2 regions of the Lactobacillus sp. UMNPBX12 genome follow, and region 2 is predicted to be linked to the other one. Evidence: riboswitches for the same ligand, from Rfam matches in the RefSeq annotation. Region 2 holds a riboswitch; the other holds the start of a gene.
What was found. A riboswitch is a leader RNA that binds a small molecule or an ion and turns the genes downstream of it on or off. The one in region 2 is predicted to bind FMN.
Positions count from the first base shown of each region.

Region 1: it holds a riboswitch for FMN, as region 2 does, so the genes downstream of both, CP363_RS06805 (ECF transporter S component) here and ribD (bifunctional diaminohydroxyphosphoribosylaminopyrimidine deaminase/5-amino-6-(5-phosphoribosylamino)uracil reductase RibD) in region 2, are expected to answer to the same signal.

Region 1 covers NZ_PCYY01000014.1:23,180-34,278, forward strand. The annotation lists gene CP363_RS06785 (hypothetical protein) at 1-69, shown strand, start outside; gene CP363_RS06790 (ScpA family protein) at 56-796, shown strand; gene scpB (SMC-Scp complex subunit ScpB) at 786-1,376, shown strand; gene CP363_RS06800 (pseudouridine synthase) at 1,380-2,096, shown strand; FMN riboswitch at 2,125-2,237, shown strand; gene CP363_RS06805 (ECF transporter S component) at 2,314-3,003, shown strand; gene CP363_RS06810 (SAG1386/EF1546 family surface-associated protein) at 3,105-3,566, shown strand; gene cmk ((d)CMP kinase) at 3,618-4,289, shown strand; gene rpsA (30S ribosomal protein S1) at 4,362-5,570, shown strand; gene der (ribosome biogenesis GTPase Der) at 5,641-6,948, shown strand; gene CP363_RS06830 (HU family DNA-binding protein) at 7,107-7,382, shown strand; gene CP363_RS06835 (lipopolysaccharide assembly protein LapB) at 7,463-8,710, shown strand; gene cls (cardiolipin synthase) at 8,751-10,241, opposite strand; gene CP363_RS06845 (ABC transporter ATP-binding protein) at 10,403-11,099, opposite strand, start outside.
Region 2 covers NZ_PCYY01000021.1:24,382-35,480, reverse strand. The annotation lists gene CP363_RS08365 (DUF3021 domain-containing protein) at 1-81, shown strand, start outside; gene CP363_RS08360 (SDR family NAD(P)-dependent oxidoreductase) at 145-939, opposite strand; FMN riboswitch at 1,139-1,253, shown strand; gene ribD (bifunctional diaminohydroxyphosphoribosylaminopyrimidine deaminase/5-amino-6-(5-phosphoribosylamino)uracil reductase RibD) at 1,366-2,424, shown strand; gene CP363_RS08350 (riboflavin synthase) at 2,417-3,013, shown strand; gene CP363_RS08345 (bifunctional 3,4-dihydroxy-2-butanone-4-phosphate synthase/GTP cyclohydrolase II) at 3,015-4,193, shown strand; gene ribH (6,7-dimethyl-8-ribityllumazine synthase) at 4,208-4,672, shown strand; partial or broken gene ltrA (group II intron reverse transcriptase/maturase) at 4,750-5,714, opposite strand; partial or broken gene CP363_RS08325 (transposase) at 6,104-6,769, opposite strand; gene CP363_RS08320 (glycosyl hydrolase family 8) at 7,150-8,247, opposite strand; gene CP363_RS08315 (glycosyltransferase) at 8,247-9,554, opposite strand; gene CP363_RS10990 (hypothetical protein) at 9,695-10,060, opposite strand; gene CP363_RS10985 (hypothetical protein) at 10,178-10,546, opposite strand; gene CP363_RS08300 (M1 family aminopeptidase) at 10,663-11,099, opposite strand, start outside.

The DNA of each region.
Region 1 (11,099 bases), on a different contig from region 2:
CGAATAACTGCTGTACCAGAATATACAAATTTATTAAAAACGGTAGAAGAAGATAATGGACAAAAGTAACTTAACTTTAGAATTACCGAATTTTGAAGGACCACTTGATTTATTACTGCATTTGATCCAATCGCAAAAAATTGATATTTATGATATCCCAATTGCCCAAATAACTAGTCAATATTTAGAATACTTGCGCCAAATGCAAAGCTTAAATTTACAAATTGCAGGCGAGTATTTTGTCATGTCATCAACTTTATTGCGAATTAAATCACAGTATTTGTTGCCTCAAAACGATTTTGTAGATGATATTCAACCTGATGAAGATCCAAGAGACGAATTAGTGCAACAATTGGTACAATATTCTGTGTTTAAGAAAATATCTGCTTATTTTAAAGAACGTAATGAAGAAGTACCGATTACAGTTGCTAAAGAAGCTAGTGTATCAACCACTGCTAAAGTTCAACCGCTGCCTAAGGGTCAGATAACTGCACAAGAATTAGCGACGACTTTTACGATGGTCTTACATCGTTTGAAGTTGCAGCAACCAGATACCGCTTCAATTAGAGTAGCAGAAACGCCGATCAATGAGATGATGGATTTTTTGCATGGACAATTGAAACGAAAAAGGCAAGTTAGTTTCTTTGCTTGCGCGGACAAAATGCAGAATATCTCAGATGTTATTGGCTTATTTTTAGCGACACTAGAATTGTGTAAAAAACAATTAATTCAGATTACACAAGCACGTGAATTCGGTGATTTAAATTTAGAAAGAATTGATACGAATGGCAAGTAAACTAGCAAATTTAGAAGCTCTTTTGTATGTCGCAGGTGACAATGGGCTTGAGGAGCAAAATCTAATTGAACTACTTGAAGTTGATGGTGAAGAGCTAGGTCAGTTAGTCACTCGTTTGCAGCAAAAAATGAAGGCTGATCCAGACTCGGGAATGCAAATAATTCATATTGCAAATACTTATAAGATGACAACTAGTCAACAGACAGCTAAGATAATTGAAAAGTATTTTCAAAAAGATTTAACTAAGAATTTGAGTCAATCAGCACTTGAAATTCTCTCAATTATTGCTTATCGACAACCAATTACTAGAATAGAAATTGATGATATTCGTGGAGTAAATTCATCAGGAGCTTTACAGACATTGATTTGGCGAGGATTAATTAAACAAGACGGCAAAAAAGATGCTCCAGGTCATCCTAAGTTGTATGTTACAACTGATTATTTTTTACAATATTTTAATTATCAAAGTTTGGCTGATTTACCGTTAATCGAAGACTTTGAGGATACAACTGATGGTGAGGAGATTGACTTATTCGATTCAAAAGGTAGCGCAGACAAACATTTAGAAAAAGAGGGATAGAAAATGGCAGAACGATTACAAAAAGTAATTGCGGAAGCAGGAATCGCTTCAAGAAGAAAAGCTGAAAAAATGATTGTAGCCGGTCGAGTTAAAGTAGATGGGCATGTTGTTACTAAGCTAGGTACTAAAGTCGATACTTTTAGTAATATTACAGTCGATGATGAACCAATTGAGCGGGAAAGCCTACACACGTATTTGTTTTATAAGCCTCGCGGCGTTGTTTCGACTGCAGAAGACGATCGTGGTAGAAAAACTGTAGTTGATTATTTCGAAGATTTACCATATCGTTTGTATCCAGTAGGAAGATTAGATTATGATACGTCAGGTTTATTGCTAATGACTAACGATGGCAAATTAGCAAATTTATTGATGCACCCTAAAAATGAAGTGGCTAAGGTCTATGTAGCCAAGATTAAAGGGATTTTAACTCCTGATGAAATTAAAACCTTGACTCAAGGAGTAAAGTTGGATCATTTTAAGGCTGCGCCTGCCAAGGTCAAAGTATTGAAAACTGATCATAAGAAAGACACACAAATTGTCCAAATTACAATTCATGAGGGACATTATCATCAAGTTAAGCGAATGTTTAAAGCAGTAGGTCACTTAGTTGATAAGCTTGCTCGTGAAAAATATGCCTTTTTAACTCTGGATTCGCTTACATCAGGACAATATCGGGAATTATCGAAGCATGAAGTTGACAAATTAATGCAATTGAACTAAATTATAACTGTAATTAAATATTCAAGGTTATTGTCTTCAGGGCAGGGTGAAAGTCCCGACCGGCGGTGAAAGTCCGCGACCCACGTCAGTGGTTGAATCGTTAGATACCGATAGTTAAAGTCTAGATGGAAGAAGACAGGCTAAAAAAACTTACTACACTTTTTAAGGTCTGTTGCTGAAGCAATAGACCTTTTGTTTTGGGAAAGGAAAGTAAGTTATGGATCAAGCTAAATCCAAGAATAGTAGTTTAACTAATGTGATTGCATATGCTTTAATTGGCTGTATTGCTTTTGTAGTTATGAAATTTGAATTTCCAATCATGCCTGGAGTTGCCTTCTTAAAGTTTGATTTTTCAGATGTCATTATTACAATTGGAATGTTTATTTTTGGCATTGTACCGGGAGTTATTATTGCTTTAATTCGAATGTTGCTTAGTTTAATTTTTAGTGGTTTTGCATTACCAAGCCTTGTTGGAAATCTAGCAGCATTCTTAGCTTCAATGTCATTTGCAGTTCCATTTTATTTATTAAGTAAAAATGTGAGTGCGGATAACCGCAAGACAATGATGGGCAGAGTTAAACCAATTTGTGGTTTGGTAATTGGGATTATCGCAATGGCAGCAGTGATGTCATTGGCTAATGCCTTCGTTTTGACTCCTATTTACGCAGTAACAGCGGTACCAAACTTGCCTGCTATTAATAGCTATAGTGCCTTGTTAAGCTTTACTGAGAAAGTTTACTTGGGTCAGTTATTGCATTTACCATCAATGTCAACCTACATTTTTAGTATTATCATGCCCTTTAACTTGTTAAAAGGATTAATTAACGCTGTGGCTGTTTACTTATTGTTTGAAGCTACCTTGAAAACAATTAAGCCATTCGTTCGTAAGAGATTTAATTTGAATTAAGTTATCATCCCATCAATTTTTTAAGTTGATGGGATTTTTCATATTCAAAGCATCCTAAAATATGCTAAAATTAATCCGTTAAGTGAATGGAGGAATTTTTGATGGATAAAAAGTCAACCGGGCCATATCAGCACTATGAACGACCTACTGAAAAGCGAAGCTCACAAGATAGTCAGCCTAGTGGATCAGCACGTTGGATAGCAGTTATTATAATTTTAGCGGTTATTTTAATTGCACTTATCCCAGTTGTTCATCGTTTGGCTTCAAGCCATTCAGAAAAAGCTGAAGAAGTTCAAACAGTTAAGAAGGTTTCTTCTAAATCATCCAAGTCTGTTAAGACTAAGAAAACCTCATCATCTTCTTTTAGCAAGAAAAAGTCTGAAAAGGCTAGTTCAAGCTCATCTAGTAGTTCTGCTACTCCTAAGACTTATTTAGTCCAAAGTGGAGATACCTTAAATGAAATAGCAGAAAAGAATGGCTTGACTGTTGATGAATTAGCCAGATTAAATAATCTTAAAGACTCTTCAAATATTGAAGCAGGTCAGACACTTAAGTTGAAATAATCTTTCAGAAAGGATAAAAGGGGTCGATGATAAGATCTCTTTTTTATTAGAATGCAAGTAGCAGTAGATGGTCCTGCATCAGCAGGTAAAAGTACAGTTGCTAAAATCATTGCAAGTAAATTATCCTTTGTCTATATAGACACAGGGGCAATGTATCGTGCATGTACAGTGATTGCTCGTAATCATAACTTAGATTATGGTGATGAAGCGGGTATCTTGAATGCCATTGATGAAGATGGAATTGAATTGAAATCTGAAAATGGTGAGCAAAAAGTATATGTAGCTGGAAAGGACGTTTCTAAAGAAATTAGAACGCCTGAAATTTCAGCTAATGTTTCGGAAGTATCCGCTTTGCCGAAAGTACGAGAAAAAATGGTAAGTCTGCAACGTGAAATGGCAGGCAAGACAAATGTCATTATGGATGGTCGCGATATTGGTACGACTGTTTTACCTAACGCTGAAGTTAAGATCTTTTTAGTTGCTTCAGCAAGATCACGTGCTGAACGTCGTTTATTAGATTTTAAAGAGCGTGGTATTAAATCTGACCAAACAGTTGATGAAATTGAAAAAGATATTGCAGCAAGAGATTATAAAGATTCTCACCGCAAAATTTCACCGCTAAAAAAGGCAGATGATGCAATTGAAATTGACACCACAAACATGTCGATTGACGAAGTTGTAGAGGCAATTTTAGCTCAAATCGAAAAAAAACAAAAAAATTAGAAAAAATAGCACAAAATAGTAGAAAAATATCTCGGTTTCCTATAAAATGGGACATGATATTGGGAGGTACATATGTCAGAAAACAGTAATCAATTTTTAGACGCATTAAAGCAAATGCAAGGAGTTGAGGTCGGAGATATTGTCGATGTCGAAGTATTAGACATTGAAGACGGCCAAATCGATGTTGGTGTTGAAAACGCTGGTGTTGAAGGTGTCATTACTCGTCGTGAATACACTTCAGACCGTAACGCAGACTTACGTGATTTAGTTAAGCCTGGTGACAAGTTTAAGGCCTTAGTATTAAGAAGAGCCGGTGGCGACAAGGAAAATGGTGAATTCTTCTTCTCAGTTACCCGCTTAAAGGAAAGAGAAGCCTACGACAAGTTACAAAAAGACTTCGAAGACGGAAATGCTGTCGAAGGTACTGTAACTTCATCAGTTCGTGGTGGTTTAATTGTTGATGTTGGTACACGTGGTTTCTTACCAGCTTCATTAATTTCAAACCGTTACGTTTCAGATCTTAAGCCTTACATTGGTAAGACTATGAAACTTAAGATTACCGAAATTGATCCTAACAAGAACCGCTTAATCCTTTCACACAAGGATTTAGTTGAAGAAGAACGTGAAGAAGCATTTGACAAGGTTGCATCACAATTAGTTGTTGGTGACGTTGTTGAAGGTAAGGTTTCACGTTTGACTAACTTCGGTGCATTCATCGATGTTGGTGGTGTTGACGGTTTAGTTCATATTTCAGAAATTTCTTACAAGCACGTTGACAAGCCAAGCGATGTTTTAAAGGTTGGTCAAGATGTTAAGGTTAAGGTCATTGGTATCGACAATGACAGACATCGTATTTCCCTGTCTATTAAGCAAACTGAACCTTCTCCATTTGAACAAGCTACAGCTGACTTAAACGAAGGCGATATTTTTGAAGGTGAAGTAAAGTCATTAACTAACTTTGGTGCTTTCGTTGAAGTTGCTGATGGTATTCAAGGTTTGGTACACGTTTCAGAAATCTCAAACAAGCATGTTGACAAGCCAAGCGATGTTTTAAAGGTTGGTCAAAGTGTTAAGGTTAAGGTTTTGAACATTGACCCAAGTGATAGGAGAATTTCACTTTCAATCAAGGCTGCTGACTCAAACGCTTCTTCAGAAAATCATAATTCTCGTCCACGTCGTTCACGTAACGAAAATTCAGTAAACAAGAAGTACATGAGTGATAACGACAACGGCTTTGCATTAGGTGACATCATTGGTGACCAATTAAAGGACCGTAAGTAGTCATTTTATAAAAAAGCCGACTTGAGTCGGCTTTTTTATTTATGTTTAGATTAGTAAAGGAGGGCGAGAAATGGTTTTACCAGTTGTTGCAATTGTTGGTCAACCCAATGTTGGTAAATCAACACTTTTCAATAGAATAATTAATCAACGTTTAGCTATTGTTGAGGACAAACCGGGTGTTACCCGAGATCGTAATTATGCTCAAGCCGAATGGATGGGGCATAAGTTTGATTTGATCGATACTGGTGGTATTACCTGGGAAGGTGGCAAGATCGAAGAAGAAATCAGAGCTCAAGCAGAAATTGCAATTGAAGAAGCAGATGTTATCGTGATGTTAACCAATGTGGTAAATCACGTGACAGATTTAGACGAAAGAATAGCTCATCTTCTTTACCGTACTAAAAAGCCAGTTATTTTAGCTGTAAATAAAGCTGATAATCCTGAACAGCGAAGCGATATTTATGATTTCTATAGTTTAGGATTGGGGGATCCGATTCCTGTTTCAAGTAGTCATGGTACTGGTATTGGTGATTTGCTTGATCAGATTGTTAATGATTTTCCTGACGATAAAGATACTGAAGCTGATGATGTTATTTCTTTTAGCGTGATTGGTCGACCAAATGTAGGTAAGTCTTCAATTGTTAACAAATTACTTGGTGAAGATCGGGTAATTGTTGCTAATGAAGAAGGAACAACTCGTGATGCTGTCGATACGCCGTTTACCCATGATGGTGTAAAATTTAAGGTCGTTGATACTGCCGGAATCAGAAGACGAGGCAAAGTGTATGAGAAGACAGAAAAGTACTCTGTAATGCGCGCTATGAGTGCTATTGAGCGCTCAGACGTGGTTTTACTTGTCCTCGATGCAAGTACAGGCATTAGGGAACAAGACAAGCATGTGGCTGGATATGCTCACGAGGCGGGTCGTGGAATCATCATTGTCGTTAACAAATGGGATTTGCCGAAAAAGAATAGTACAAGCGCTAAAGAATTTGAACGTGAAATTAGAGATGAATTTCAATATTTGGACTATGCTCCTATTCTTTTTGTTTCTGCCAAGACAGGTCAAAGATTAGATCAAATTCCTAATATGGTTAAAGAAGTCTATGATAATCAAAATCAAAGAATTCAATCTAGTGTCTTAAATGACTTGTTGCTTGAAGCAAGTAAGTTAGTTCCAACTCCAATGGTGAAGGGTAAGAGATTGCGTGTTTATTACATGACCCAAGTAAGTACGAATCCACCGACTTTTGTTGTATTTGTGAATGACCCAGAACTGATGCACTTCTCATATGAACGATTTTTGATTAATCAATTACGACAAAACTTTGATTTTACGGGTACACCAATCAAGATTTTGCCACGTAAACGTAAATAAAAGATAAGCAAAATATCACAAAGACCTTGTTGTTATAAGGTTTTTGTGATATTTTTGTTTTTAGGGAACATGATTAGTTGTGATCATTTTTCCTTGTTTAGCTTAAACAAAGAAAAATTTTTTGAACATTAGGTTCAAATTCAGGAGGTGAATTATTCATGGCAAATAAGGCTGAATTAGTTTCAGAAGTTGCTTCAAAAACTAAGTTAACTAAGAAGCAAGTTGCAAATACTGTTGATGCTATCCTTGATTCAATTCAAGAAAACCTTGCTAAGGGTGAAAAGGTACAATTAATCGGTTTTGGTACTTTTGAAGTACGTCACCGTGCTGCTCGTAAGGGCCGTAACCCACAAACTGGTGATGAAATCGAAATCCCAGCTAGTGAAGTACCTGCATTTAAGCCAGGTAAAGCTCTTAAGGATGCCGTTAAGTAATAGCTTAACTAATGTGATAGGACGTTGGACTTTGTTCCGGCGTCTTTTTTTAGTACAATGGTAACTTGATTGGAGGTATTATGAGTTATTCTGAACAATTACTAGATGCAATTCAAAATCATGATTTTTCACAAAACAAACACCTTTTAAAAGAAGCTTTAGATAATGATGATCCCGAGGTCTTGTCATCTTTAGCAGAAAACCTAACTGGCTTAGGTTTTACAGATTTAGCAAAAGAAATATATCGAGCTTTAATAGCTAAATTTCCTAAAGAAGATTTATTTAAAGTTTACTTGGCAGAGATTATGTTAAATGATGGCGATGATGACGATGGTCTGTCGCTTTTATATAATGTCCCTGAGAGCTCTTCAGCTTATTTGGATAGTCTATTAGTACAAGCTGATTATTACCAAACTAACGGCTTAATAGAAACAGCTAAGGACAAATTAATACGAGCACTACAATTAGCTCCAGAAGAAGATGCTATTAAATTTGGTTTAGCAGAGATTGAATATTTAAGTGGTAATTATGAACAAGCACTTGAGTTATATCAAGATTTAATCAAACGTCAAAGTACTTTTAGTGAAGTAAATCTGTACCAAAGATTATTTGCGACTTTTGCCAAATTAGGTAATTATGAAGAAGCTGCCAAAGTTATTCGTGAACATGCAAATAGTATTTTAGATATTGATTCTAAGTATGAAGCAGGATTAGTTCTCTTATCTGTAGGTGATGATAAGCAGGCAATTAAGTTCTTAGATGAAGTGATTGAGCAAAGTCCTGACTATGTAAATGCGTATCCATTATTAGCACAAGCTTATGATCATCAGCATGACAATGAACAAGTATTGAGGACTGCTCAAGCAGGATTAGCGTACAATGAACTGGATGAAACACTTTATTCAATGGGAGCACGTGCAGCAGCTAATTTGAATGAATTGGATACAGCTCGTGACTTACTTGAAAAGGGGTTAAAAGTAGCGCCAGACAATAGTGATTTACGTATGCAGCTATCTAACCTATATGTTCATGAACACCAGGCTAAGGAGAATATTGCCTTATTTAGTAACTTAGATGAGGAAAGCGTGGAGCCACAGGCACATTGGAATATGGCATTATCATATGAGGATTTGGATGATATTCAGAAAGCACAGAGCGAATTTTTACTAGCTTATCCGGATTTCAAGGATAATCCAGACTTTTTGCGCCAAATGATAATCTTTTTCAATGTACAAAATAATGATGAAATAACAAAACAACTGCTAGAAAGATATCTTAAGTTAGCTCCAGAAGATGATGAAATGCAGGATCTTTATAATAATCTGTAAAAAAATACCACGAAGTTTTTGCTTCGTGGTTTTATTATTTCTAAAAAATAGGTGCCAACAGACGTGAAAAGTATTGTTTAAACTTAAGCCATTTAGATTGCTGATTAAAGTATTCATTAGTTAGAAGACTGCAACTAGCTAGGTCCTTTTCAAAAATTTGTTTAAGTTCTTGAGTTAATTGAAGATTGTAATTAAAAGCGTTAACCTCGAAGTTTAAGGTATAACTTCTGAAGTCTTGATTGGCTGAACCAACAGATGAGATATTGGAGCCAGAAACCATTGTTTTGGCATGGATGAAGCCATCATTATATTTGTAAATTTTAACGCCATGAGCAACTAAATATTTTGCATAATATTCGGTAGCTCGGTAAACAAAGGGATGATCTGGCATGCAAGGGATCATGATGCGTACATCAACACCGCTATTAGCAGCAATAATTAATGCTTCTAAAATGGATTCTTCAGGAATTAAATAGGGTGTTTGAATATAGATATAGTTTTTAGCCCCAGCAATGATGCCCTCATATCCTCGGCGAATGCCATAATGTTGGTTATCGGGACCTGAAGAAACGATTTGCATTGCTACGTTATCATCGTTGTCAAGATCTTTACGTTCGACAGTAAAAGCATGTAATTCGCTTAGATCAAATTTAGGTAATGCAGTTCGTCTGATAGAAGTATTCCAATCCATGGCAAAGCGTGTCTCCATTAGGATAGGTGATTGACCCACAACACGTAAATGTGTATCGCGCCAATGACCAAATTTTTTAGATTGATTAACGTACTGATCACCGATGTTAAAGCCACCAATATAGCCAATATGATGGTCGATTACGATTAATTTGCGGTGTAAATGATAATTTAGTCGTGGTGTAGTAAACCAATGCTTTTTAGAAGTAGAAATGAAAGGCTGTGCTTCGCCACCAAGCTCTCTTAAATGATTAAAAAAAGCAGGTTTAGTACCACGTGAGCCAGAGACATCATAAATAACTCTGACTTTTACTCCTTTAGCAGAAGCCTCTTCTAAGGCCCGTAAGACACGCTTTCCTAGATTATCATTATAAAAAGTGTAGAACTCTAAACTAATTGATGTTTTAGCTTGCTTAAGATCAGCAATTATTTGGTCAAACAACTCGGGTCCACTGGTGAAAACCTTAACTTTATTGGCAAAAGTTAAAATAGCATCATCGTTGTTTAAATTCAGCTCTGATAACATGCGGGCACGTGGTTTGCGCTCTTTTTCGGGTAAAAGATCATGTTCTGCCAACATAGCTTTTTGTTTTTTGAGATAACGATTACGCGTCTCTTTTTGAGCACTTTGAATAGCAAAAATTTCGTCATGTGAAAGTTGACGCCCAAAGAAAAGATATAGAATAAAGCCAATGCCGGGCAAAATAGTTAATACTAACATCCAAGCCCAAGTAGAAACAACGCTACGATGACTGCGAAAAACAGTCCAGACTGCAAAGGCGATATTGATAATCCATAAAATCTCGATTGTTCTGCGAATAATATCCCAGGTTAAAATCATAAAAACTCCTCTTATTTTTTGTTTATTGCAAATGTAATTTTAACAGTAAACTAAAGAAAAAACTATCTTTGTAGTTAAACAATAATATAAATTATGTAAAGTAATACTGATAATAAAAAATGACATTGACGATGATTTGCAGTCAATGTCATTTTTAAATTTTAGTTGTCTAAGTTAATAATTCGATCAAACATTGCTCTTTCTTGTTTGGAAATTTTATGAGCAACTTCAATTACTGCAAAATTAGGGTTTTCCAGTAGAGTTTTGTGAATTTGCAAAGATAAATCATTATCTAAAGCACTTGTAGCTTCGTCTGCTAGTAAAACTGGACGTTTTGCTAAGATTGCACGAGCTATTTCAACTCTTTGAATTTGACCACCGGATAGATTATTACCATTTTGACCAATTTGATAATCGAGGCCTTTCTCCTTAACAAGCTCTGCTAATCCAGCTGATTTAATTGCATTTTGTAACTCATTGTTGGAATATTTTTGGCCCAGAGTTAAATTGAAGAACAGACTGCGATCAAACATGAATGGCTTTTGATTGATGTAGCCAAAGTATTCATGAGATTTTTGCCAATTGCTAGTTAAATTGTTTTGGTCAATGATAATTGAACCAGTACTTGGAGATAATTGTCCAGCTAAAAGCTTTAAGAGGGTAGTTTTGCCAAAACCACTTGGTGCCATCAGTAGTATTTTTTCACCAGCTTTAACGTTAAAGTTAACCTTGTTTAAAATGTTTTTATTGTTTACTGAGTATGATAAGTCTTTAACTTTTAATTCATTAAAAGTAGAAGCTGATTCAGTTGAAGTAGGAGATCCTTTAAACTTAAGAGCTTGTTCGACTTTATCCCAA
Region 2 (11,099 bases):
ATAGTTGGTTACGTCATCATTTGGCTGTGCATTTACCATCAAGTTAAAGCTCAAATTCAAAAAGTAAATCAGAAACTATAGAAAAGATGCGAACTGTTCATCATTAGTAGTTCACATCTTTTTGTACGTTATTAAATTTCAGAATTAAAAAATTGTTGGTACTAATCCACCATCAAGCCTAAGTGCTTCACCTGAAAATGATGACGCATATGGACTAGCTACAAACGTTACAAAGCGACCAATTTCTTCTGGACGAATTAGTCTTTGAATTTGTGAAAGTGGGCGGTGATTCTTCATAAAGTCACTTTCCCATTCTTCTTTTGGCAGATTAGAATCTTTATACATGTCATTGATCATCGTTTCAACACCTTCAGTAAGAGTTGATCCTGGCATAATTGTATTCACAGTTACATGTGTCCCTGCAGTCAATTTAGACAAACTCTTGGCAATTGATAAGTTCATTGTCTTAGTTAAACTATATTGTGGCATTTCACCTGATGGCATAATGGCTTCTTCACTAGCAATGAAAATAATCCTGCCAAAGTCTTGATCAAGCATCTTTGGTAAATAAAACTTAGCTAAGGCATTACCTGAATACACATTTACATCAATAAATTTTTGCCAAGTAGCTTCATCAATATCAAAATAATTCATTGGTTTGAAAATACCCATGTTGTTGACCAAAATATCAATATCTGGGAATCTTTCAAATAACTCCTTGCGCTGCTTGGCATCTGAAAGATCATATGGCGCCGATTGTGGGTCGGTATCAGGATAATTTTCTTTAATTTCAGCAACTACTTTATCAACAGTTACTTTTTGACGACCATTAATAATGACATTCGTCCCTTCTTTAGCAAGTTCAATCGCAATAGCTTTACCAATACCTTTAGTAGAACCTGTAACTAAAGCTAGTTTCCCTTCAAGATTCATTTTCATAATTCGTTACCTCAACATAATTAATTTCTTTCTAGCTATTATATTAACTTCTAAAAAGTAAGTAAAGCGTGACAGTTAAATAATTTTAATTGATTAACTTACGATAACTACAGGCTTTTAATCTGTTTTTGTTTGTAACCGCTTAAATTAATCATTGACATTTAGCTAGTTCAGTTTTACGATAAAGTTGAATTAAATAAATGTTCTTCGAGGCAAGGTGAAATTCCTGACCGGCGGTGAAGTCCGCAACCCGCGAAAGCGGTGGAATCCGATAATCGGTACCGATAGTATAGTCTAGATGATAGAAGAATGATAACCAATAAGTAACGCTTATTTGCATTTACTTTGATTATTTGACTTTGAATATTATTACTGAACCTCGAGAATACTCGAGGTTCTTTTTTGCTCTACGAGGAAGTGATTTTAATGGAAAAAGATACTTTTTATATGAATTTAGCTTTAGAAGAAGCTAAAAAAGGTCGCTATCAAACATGGAAAAATCCTATGGTTGGTGCCGTAATTGTTAAAAACGGTCAAGTCTTAGCTACTGGCTATCATCACCATTATGGACAAAATCATGCAGAACGCGATGCCATTTCAAAATTAACCCCAGAACAATTATTTAATTCAACTCTCTATGTCACCCTTGAGCCATGCAACCATTATGGTAAACAGCCTCCCTGCTCAGATTTAATTATCAAAAGTGGGATTAAACGTGTTGTAGTTGGACAAATCGATCCACACAAACTGGTTACTGGAAAAGGAATTGCCCAACTACAAAAGAATGGGATTCAAGTAACTACTGGTGTTTTAGCTGATGACGCAAGTAAACTTAATAAATTCTACAGCTATTTTTACCAATATGGGTTTCCCTGGATCACAGTCAAAGAAGCAACTAGTTTAGATAATAAAGTTGCAATGCGCGGCCAGCGAACTCCAATCACTAATCAAGCAGTGTATCAGCAAGTTCATTCTGAACGTGCTGATTATCAAGCAATTATGATTGGTTCTTCGACTGCTATCATTGATGACCCTATTTTAAGAACTAATGTCAAAAGTGACTATCCGCCAATCCGTATTATCATTGATCGTCGCGGACGGCTGTTAAATCATTTACGACTTCGCTTATTAAGTGATACAAATCCCACTTGGATTTTCACTCAAAATAAGCAAATGTCTAAAAACAACTTTACTAATTCTAAAATCAAAATTATTCATTTAGCAACAAACAAGATCCAAGAAGTATTTGATTATTTGAGTACAAAAGAAATCCAGTCAGTTTATGTAGAAGGTGGCCCTACTTTGGAAAAAGCAATTATGAATGAAATTTTTGTTAATGAAGTAATTAAATATACGGCGCCGATCTTTCTTGGAGATGAAGGCGTAACAGGTTTAGTACCAAACGAAACTGTTCCTTTGACAAATGTTAAAAAAACAGCCTTTGGCAACAATGAACGAATTGCAGGTGAATTAAAACATGTTTAGTGGTCTAGTTCGCGGGGATGCTCATATTAAAAAAATTGATAAACACAAGCAAACAATTAAGCTAACCGTTTCGTGCCCTGCAGACTTTACTAATGAGCTAACGATCGGTGATTCAATTGCAATTAATGGGACTTGTTTGACGGTTGAAAGTTTTACTGAAACTAGTTTTGTTGTAACCATGATGCCTCAGACTTATAAGAAAACTGTTTTTAAGAATTTGCATAACGGTGATCAACTTAACGTTGAGCGTTCATTAGAAGTCGGTCAACGTTTAGAAGGTCATCTTGTTACGGGACATATCGATGATTTGGCAACAGTTACTAAAATAGCACAGAATGAAAATGCAATTGAAATTTGGTTTAAGTTCCCTGCCCGATTATCAACACAGATCGTACCTCAGGGTAGTATTGCTTTAAATGGCGTTTCATTAACAGTGATGGATGTTAAAGATAACAGTTTTTCGGTAGGTCTAATTCCACATACTCAAGACGAAACCAATTTAGCCAACTTACAGATAAATGATGAAGTAAATTTGGAAACCGACATTATCGGAAAATATGTTGCAAAAAATTTAGAAAAGAGAAATTAAAATGGATGTTAGAAAAATTCAAAATGCAATTCAATGGATGAAAAATGGTGGTTTAGTGATTGTTGCTGATGATGAAGATCGTGAATCTGAAGGTGATATGATCGGCTTAGGGTCTAAAGTTACTCCTGAAAATGTTAACTTTATGACCAAACATGCTCGTGGCTTACTTTGCACCCCTGTAAGCAAAACAATTGCCCAACGTTTAAATTTCTACCAAATGGAACAAAATAATACTGATCCATACGGTACAGCTTTTACAATCAGTGTTGATTACAAAACCACCACTACTGGTATTTCTGCTTATGATCGTGCGGCAACTATCAAGGCAATTGCTGATCCTACTTCCAAGCCAGAAGACTTCTTTAGACCAGGTCACTGTTTTCCATTAGTCGCTAAAGATGATCAAATCAAGAATCGTAATGGTCACACAGAAGCTTCTATTGCCTTAGCTCATCTTGCTGGCGAACCAGAAGTTGCATATATTTGTGAAGTTATGAAAGCTGATGGCCATATGGCTCGTCGTCCCCAACTGAAAGAAATTGCTAAAGAATATCACTTACCATTCTTGACAATTGCGGAATTACAAGAATATATTAATAGTCCAGTGAGTAAGCGCTCAGAATTTGTAAACCTTCCTACTAAATATGGCAATTTCAAAATTAAGGCTTTCGCCAATGAAAACTTAGCTATTATTAAAGGAAAGATTGATCCTAAAAAGCCAGTTTTAGTACGTCTTCATTCAGAATGCCTCACTGGTGATACGTTTGGCTCAATGCGCTGCGATTGCGGTGATCAATTACATACTGCCATGAAGCAAATTAATAAAAATGGTAGTGGCATAATTCTTTATTTACGACAAGAAGGACGCGGAATTGGATTAATTAACAAATTAAAAGCTTATGGTTTACAGGACCAAGGTTATGACACTTATGAAGCAAATGAAATTTTAGGTTTTAAGCCAGATGAACGAAATTATATTATTGCTGCCAAGATTTTAAAAGATCTAGGTATTAGTCATATCAATTTGCTTACTAATAATCCTGATAAAATTGATCAATTAGAAAATAACGGTATTACTATTGAAAAAAGAATTCCCCTGGAGATTCCTGCTAATGAGGTAAATCATGACTATTTAGAAACCAAACGAGATAAATTCCATCATTTATTAGGAGCATTATAGTAAGGAACATAGAAATGAATATTTACGAAGGAAATTTTAAAAACAATAATTATCATATCGCAATTGTTGCATCTAAGTTTAACGAAATTGTTACCCATCATTTAGTTGATGGTGCTATTGCTAGCTTAAAACAATTTGGAGTACTTGAAGATCAGATCGATATCTATTGGGTCCCAGGTGCTTTTGAAATTGGTTTTACTGCTAATAAGCTTCTCAATTCAAATAACTACGATGGTATTATGACTTTAGGCGCTGTCATTAAAGGTGAGACTGATCATTACAGCATGATTATTCAGAATGTTACAAACGCAATTATGCAGATGAATCTTAAAGCAGAAGTCCCAATAACTTTTGGTATTTTAACCACTGAGAATATTGATCAAGCCTTGCAACGATCCGGCTTAAAAGCTGGCAATGAAGGTTCCTCTACTGCTCAGAGTCTATTAGAAATGATTTCGCTAAATAAACAAATAAAGTAATAGAGTAGAGGGAGATTAATTCTCGCCCCTCTCATTGCACCGGACGTACGGTTCCGTATCCGGCGCTACGTTTGTAATCATCTACGAGATAAATAGTATTCTAGCGGATCGACCAAGCCTGGGCGATCCGCTTTGCTTATGCCCAATACTTTTGGGCTAAGCAAAAAGTTAACGACATGTCCGGTACTGCGTTTATACCAACCTAATCGCGTATTAGCTACTTTATGAATATCTTCGTCGCTAAAATTACACTTTAATGCCTTGTTAATCCGCATTAAATTAGTGTATATTCTTCTTGGCAGTTTCCAATTTTAAAGTAGTTAATCCAACCTCTGACCACTTGATTTACCTTAGTAAAGACTAACGATAGAGGTTGAGCAGCTGCTTTCCTGCGACAAAGAAGCTCTCTAATCTTGTTATAAAGCTTGGACTTACGGTCGTCTCCCAGCCTTGCTTGCCAGTGTTCGCCCGTTTCCCAGAAGGTAAAGCCTAGGAAATTGCTCTTCGTTGGTCTGACAACCTTTGTTTTGGTTGTGTTGACTTTCAGGAAAAGCTTTCTTTCCAGCCATGATGAAATTGATTTCATCACGCGATTAGCTGACTCTTCGCTTTTGACAAAGATATTGCAGTCATCGGCATAACGCACAAAGCGTAAACCTCTTTGTTCCAATTCTCTATCCATTTTATCCAAGTAAATATTGGACAGGATTGGCGAAAGTGGTCCGCCTTGAGGCACGCCAATCTTATTGGGCTTAACCAAACCATCTTCCATGATACCGGCTTTTAAGAATGACCGAATCAAATGAAGGGTGGTTTTGTTATTTACTCGTTCTCTAATTATTGAAATTAATTTATCATGATTGACCGTGTCAAAATATTTCTCAATATCTAAATCAATTACCCATTAATATCCATCATCAAGATATTCCAATACTTGTTCAATGGCATCATGCGCACTGCGATTTGGTCTAAAGCCATAGCTATGCTCGCTAAAGTGAGGATCATAGATCCTCATTAGTACTTGAGCGATTGCCTGTTGGACTTCGACCTGTATCGCAGCCTTATCCGCCATTTGGCCTAACCAGGTTTCTGTACGTAGGCTAGGAAAACTCGCTAGCCACTTCCTCCATCCATAACATCACTGTTACTAGCTTGTGGTTCACTACACTTGGCGACAACTACCCGTGATCCAAACTTTCATTGGATTAGATGAAATGTCATGCCCGACACACAAGTAAAAAGCCACCGAAGCACTAATAGGCTTGGTGACTCAAAGGTCTAATTATAAGTTTTTTCTACTAGTAGCTCATATGGCTTTAGCAAGTAGGTAGCTCCCGTTTCTTTGATAGGATAATTTTGCATAACAACTTTTTTGCGGGAAATATGATAATTAATTCTTCCTGAATTGTCAAATTAGGTGCAACAGTTAGGCTATGAAGAAATATATTGCTTGAAGAGTTCTTCTGCTGTCTGATATTGGAGGATTCGGCGATATTTGTGGTTAATGGCATTGGTTGCCTGTTGAACATAAGCTTTTGACTTGTCTTTCATGTGCTTGCCCGATAGTCAGGAATCTTGATAACTACTTCAAAGCGTGACCGCCATGGCTGTGATGACGCTTGTTCCTGCGTCTTTTGAGCTTCATAGGCGGATCATGTCCACCAAGCCCTGATCAATATAACGATAGACAGTAGGCGTGCTGGGACAAGGATAGCCTGGCATAGTACTTTTGAATTCACCAACGAACTTATCGATGCTGGTGGCATCAAGTTTAGCTTTAAAGCGTCTGGAGAGCATTCTCAAAAAGACAGCATAATGCTTCAATGGATTGCGCTGATAGCAGTTTTTGCGACGCTTCTCATAATAAATCTGTGCAGTATCGGCGTAATAGTGCTCATACAATAAATAGCTGCTGTCTCTTTGCAGGACGCTTCCGCGTTTGATTTCGCGACTGATTGTCGATTTATGACAGCCAACTTCTTGAGCGATGACAGTACGGGAAGTTATGCCAGAATCCAGCATTGCCTGAATCTGACCACGTTGTACGCTAGTTAATTGATGATAGTGTTTAGAAATGCTAGAATTTGAATTGGTCATGAAGATCTTCCTTTCTTGATTTTTCGTCACTTCAAGTTTAGGTCTTCATGGCCTTTTTGTTTAACACTTAGTGTTGCACTTCAATTTTAAACCCGGGACTCATATTTTTTTCACTGTTTTTATGTTTTTGTCTTGATCGAATAGAGCTTGAGCAATATTTTTGGTAAAATCATTCATGAAGGAGTTCCTCTTTCTGTATGTTGTTTTTTTGTTTAAACCAATCATACGAGAAAGGAGCTCCTTTTTCTAATGTTTAGGGAATAAAATTTAAGGAATCGTCCATCCTTACACAAACTATTTTACAGTCTCTAAAAACAGTATCTTTCAACTATAATTACTAAAAGATACTGTTTCTTTATAAAATCTTTCCTAATAAAAAACTATTCCATCATAGCGACCAATGTAATTAATGCTGCATCGTAATAATTCGTATCAGTCAAACGATTAGTAAAAACATACTGTTGTGAAACAAATAAATTATCAAATTTCGGTTTCTTTAATTGTTGCACTGCAAAAAAGATCGGAGCACTAATACTCGGTGAAGCATAATTGTTTAACGCTTTACCATTCAATTGATAGCCAGCAGTCACTTGTTTTTGCTTGCTGAAAAAGCGTAACATTTTAGTAACAATTTTCTTTGCTCGTGCATCTTTGCTAGTAGCTAAAAATAATGGTACGCGACAAGCATTGCCAGAATAATCACCATCATTTTTTCCAGCTACTTCATTGGCTTTAGCTGGTCTAACACCTTTTTTACTAATCCAAGCAAAATCTGGAACTAAGCCAGAAGAATGTTGCTTGCTCAATTGATATAGTTTTGTCAGCATTACCTTCTTGATCGTTAACCATTGAGAATTACCAGTCAACTGATAAAAATCATCAAAGTACGTCGGTAACACGTCAGAGGTTCGCATTAAGTAATAATACTTCGATTTCTTATTAGCCCAATCACCAACAGTCAGCGTCTGAGTAGTCGAATTATAATCATAACGTAAGATATCAGCTAATAATAGCTTAGCCTGCTGCAAGTACTTGGGTTCGTTCCAGAGTTTTCCCGCTTTAATCAAACTTTCTGCAATGTATAAATCGCCATCAGTTGCATTAGTAGAATAAACTTTTTTATCCACTTGCTTCCATGACATTAATTCAGTTTGTTGATCATCGATAGTCAACCGATTAGCCAGGTAAAACCGATATAACCGTTGAAAATCTTCTTTTTTAGCCCACCCCTTTTCACCAGCCATAGCAGAAATCAACATGCCATAGCCTTGACCTTCAGACAAGCTTGTGCGTGGTGCAGCTTTTATCCAAGTTTTTTCATCACTTTCTTCAACCACATAATCTTCTTTCCATTGACGGTACAAATTACGATGCAAGGTGCGGTTATTACTACCACGAACATAAAACATGATCGCGATAAAAAGCCCAATAGTCAGTAAGATCAAAATTGGGGTAATCCTGTTTTTGTTTTTTAACATCAATCTGTAAACCTCTTTGTTTTTACCCACTTCGTTGCTTCGCGATGGAAAAGTCTGTCAGCAATTGCTGACCAAACCGCATTAATCGATATAATGATAAACAGTTGTGAGTATGTAAAATATGATGCCACAGCAAGCCAAAGTTGTCTAGTTGTAACCTGACCAAATTGGGTACTGGCAGCCACACTGATTTGGAGTACATAGAGTAGAATCATCAACAACCAATTAAAAAGTAATACTTGACTGAGCAATAGATTCCCAGCAGTAAAAGTAAATGGCATCTCAACTGTTGGTACCCAAATTTTTATTACTGCAAAAATCAGATTAACAATGAAAAAGATATCTGATAAGACTACTGCTGCATTAAACCAGAAAAAGATACTGGACATATAAAAAGTTTCAAGTTTGACCCGCCAATTACTATGGTCAAATAAATGCCGAAAATTGTTAATTACTACTTCGTAATTACCTTTAGCCCACCGCAAGCGTTGATAATAATAGTCCTTTAGCTTCTCTGGTTCTTGTTGAAAGGCTTCAGAATTATGTGCTAGGGCAATTAATTTACCAGTGCCCAAAATCGTAAATGACAAATCAGTATCTTCAGTTAAAGCACCAGAACGAAAACCACCTAACTCTTTTAAAAAAGCCGTCTTAATCACAAAGTTAGTGCCCGGAATGCGCCCAATTTTGAATAATTGCCAAACTCCGCAGTGCTGAATTCGATGCGTTACCACAATTTCCAAGTTTATACAGCTAGTCAAAAAGTTTTGCTTTGCATTCCGCGTCTTATTCCGTCCAAAGCTAGCCACATAACGTTCTGGATCTTCCAATACCTTTTTGATCAAGAAATACAAGGCATTTTCTTCAGGCATCGCATCGGCATCATAAACGCATAAGTAGTCGCCGTGGATCATCTTAAGCGCATCGTTTAAGACACCAGATTTACCACCTTCACCAGTTCTTCTGATCACTTTAAACTGTCGTTTCTGATATTCAGTCCGATTGCCAATGGCTTCAGCCAATTCCGCTGTTCGATCAGTACAATTATCCGCAAAAATCAAAATTTCGACTTTATCTGCGGGGTAATTCAAATTCAAAATTGCTCTACTGGTCTTTTGAATAACAGCTTCTTCATTATGAGCCGGTACAACAATAGAAACGGTAGGATAATACTCAAGTGATGTAATTTTAGCAATTTCTTTACTGTGTTTTAACCAGAAAAGCACCCCTCCCCAAAGCGTAATTAATGAAAATAGAATCGATAACCAAATTGAAATCAAAGTCAATATCTGAAAGCCTTCAGTCATCCAATTCTCCTTTCTGACTCTTCATTAATGCCTGTTCGATATTGCCATAAATTTTATAAGCACAGAAAAAAATCACTAAAAATGCAATTGCAAAGATTACAGAAATAATCACGGACAAATAATAAAACCAGTTCATTTTGCTATCTTTCCTTTATGTATTCAGTCACAATTTCAGTTTCCAATTCACGACGCAAAAAACGAATTACAGCTATCAAATCAGGAAATCTATCACTATTATCGACATTAATATAGACACTCGCATGTTTTAGCGAAACAGGAATCGGCAACTCTAACTCGCTTAATTTTGTATCAACGATGTGATTGACCTTTTTTACTAATTCATTGGGGATTTCTGGCGAAATTATCAAAAAAGTCGCATCTCCCATAAAGTAAATAAACTCCCCCTTAAGTCGATTATTTTTCAAAACTTTAGTAATCTGCTTCAGGATCCGATCATGACTATTAGGATGAGCTTCCGCATACTGCTTATGTTGATCCCAACTCACAATTTGAACGTTGGACCATAAATCGAGTTCGGGATGCTGCTCAATTTTATGTAGTTCATTCTGATAAAATTTTTCCGCACTATCGAAAGTTCTTAGCTTTAACCTCCGGTCATAAAGCTAATTATAATACCGAATTTCGTCATTGCGATTGGTAAAAAAGCTCCAGCGAATGATGTGCTGTCTAATGACGGTAACTAGACTAGCCTCAATAGGATAAGCAATCAATAATAAAAATTTTTCCTTAACTGGCATTACTACATAGCCTAACAGTAAGAATCCTGCTCCAATCGTGGTAAGAATTAAAATCAGCCAAGTAACATCGACTCTTGAAAAGATTAAGCCGGTTAAAATCGCCAAAATCAAAATCATTACTAGGCCATTAAAGACATTAGCTGGGTATAATCTTGCTAGCCATAATAACAATATCGGGAAAGTAACGCTGGCAAGATAAGCTAAACCTGCTAATTTAAAATACTTTCTGGTCATTTTTATAACATCATCCTCAATTATGCTATTTATTTACAATTTTTCATTGTAATAATTTAGGCAAAGAAATGCAAGAATAGAAAAAAACTAGTAGATTTTCTCTACTAGCTTAAAACTTATTGTAAATATTTTGGTGAAATATAGCGCTTAATTAAATCATTGACAGCTTTGGAATTATCATGTTTTTTGATAATCGCAATAAAGTCTTTACCGGTTGCTTGTTTTAGATAATATGTATGGTAGTAATCTCTCATCGCCTGGTCGAATTTCTTTTCACCCATTAGATAACGTAACAGAGAATAAAAACTTTTTCCACCATTATAGGCAGTATCAGCTTCATCATATTTCTTAGGAATCTTGTTAATTGGAGATAAATCAAAGATAATATCTTCCGAAAATTCTGCCATTCCTTCGTCAAGCCAAGGTTCAGTATATTCATCATTACCCACGGTATTGAAGAACCATTGATGGGCTACTTCATGACTAACAATTTCAATGACGCTGTCATAATCTTCCTTAGAAGCTGCTTTTTTGCGAGCAAAAGTATCTTGAG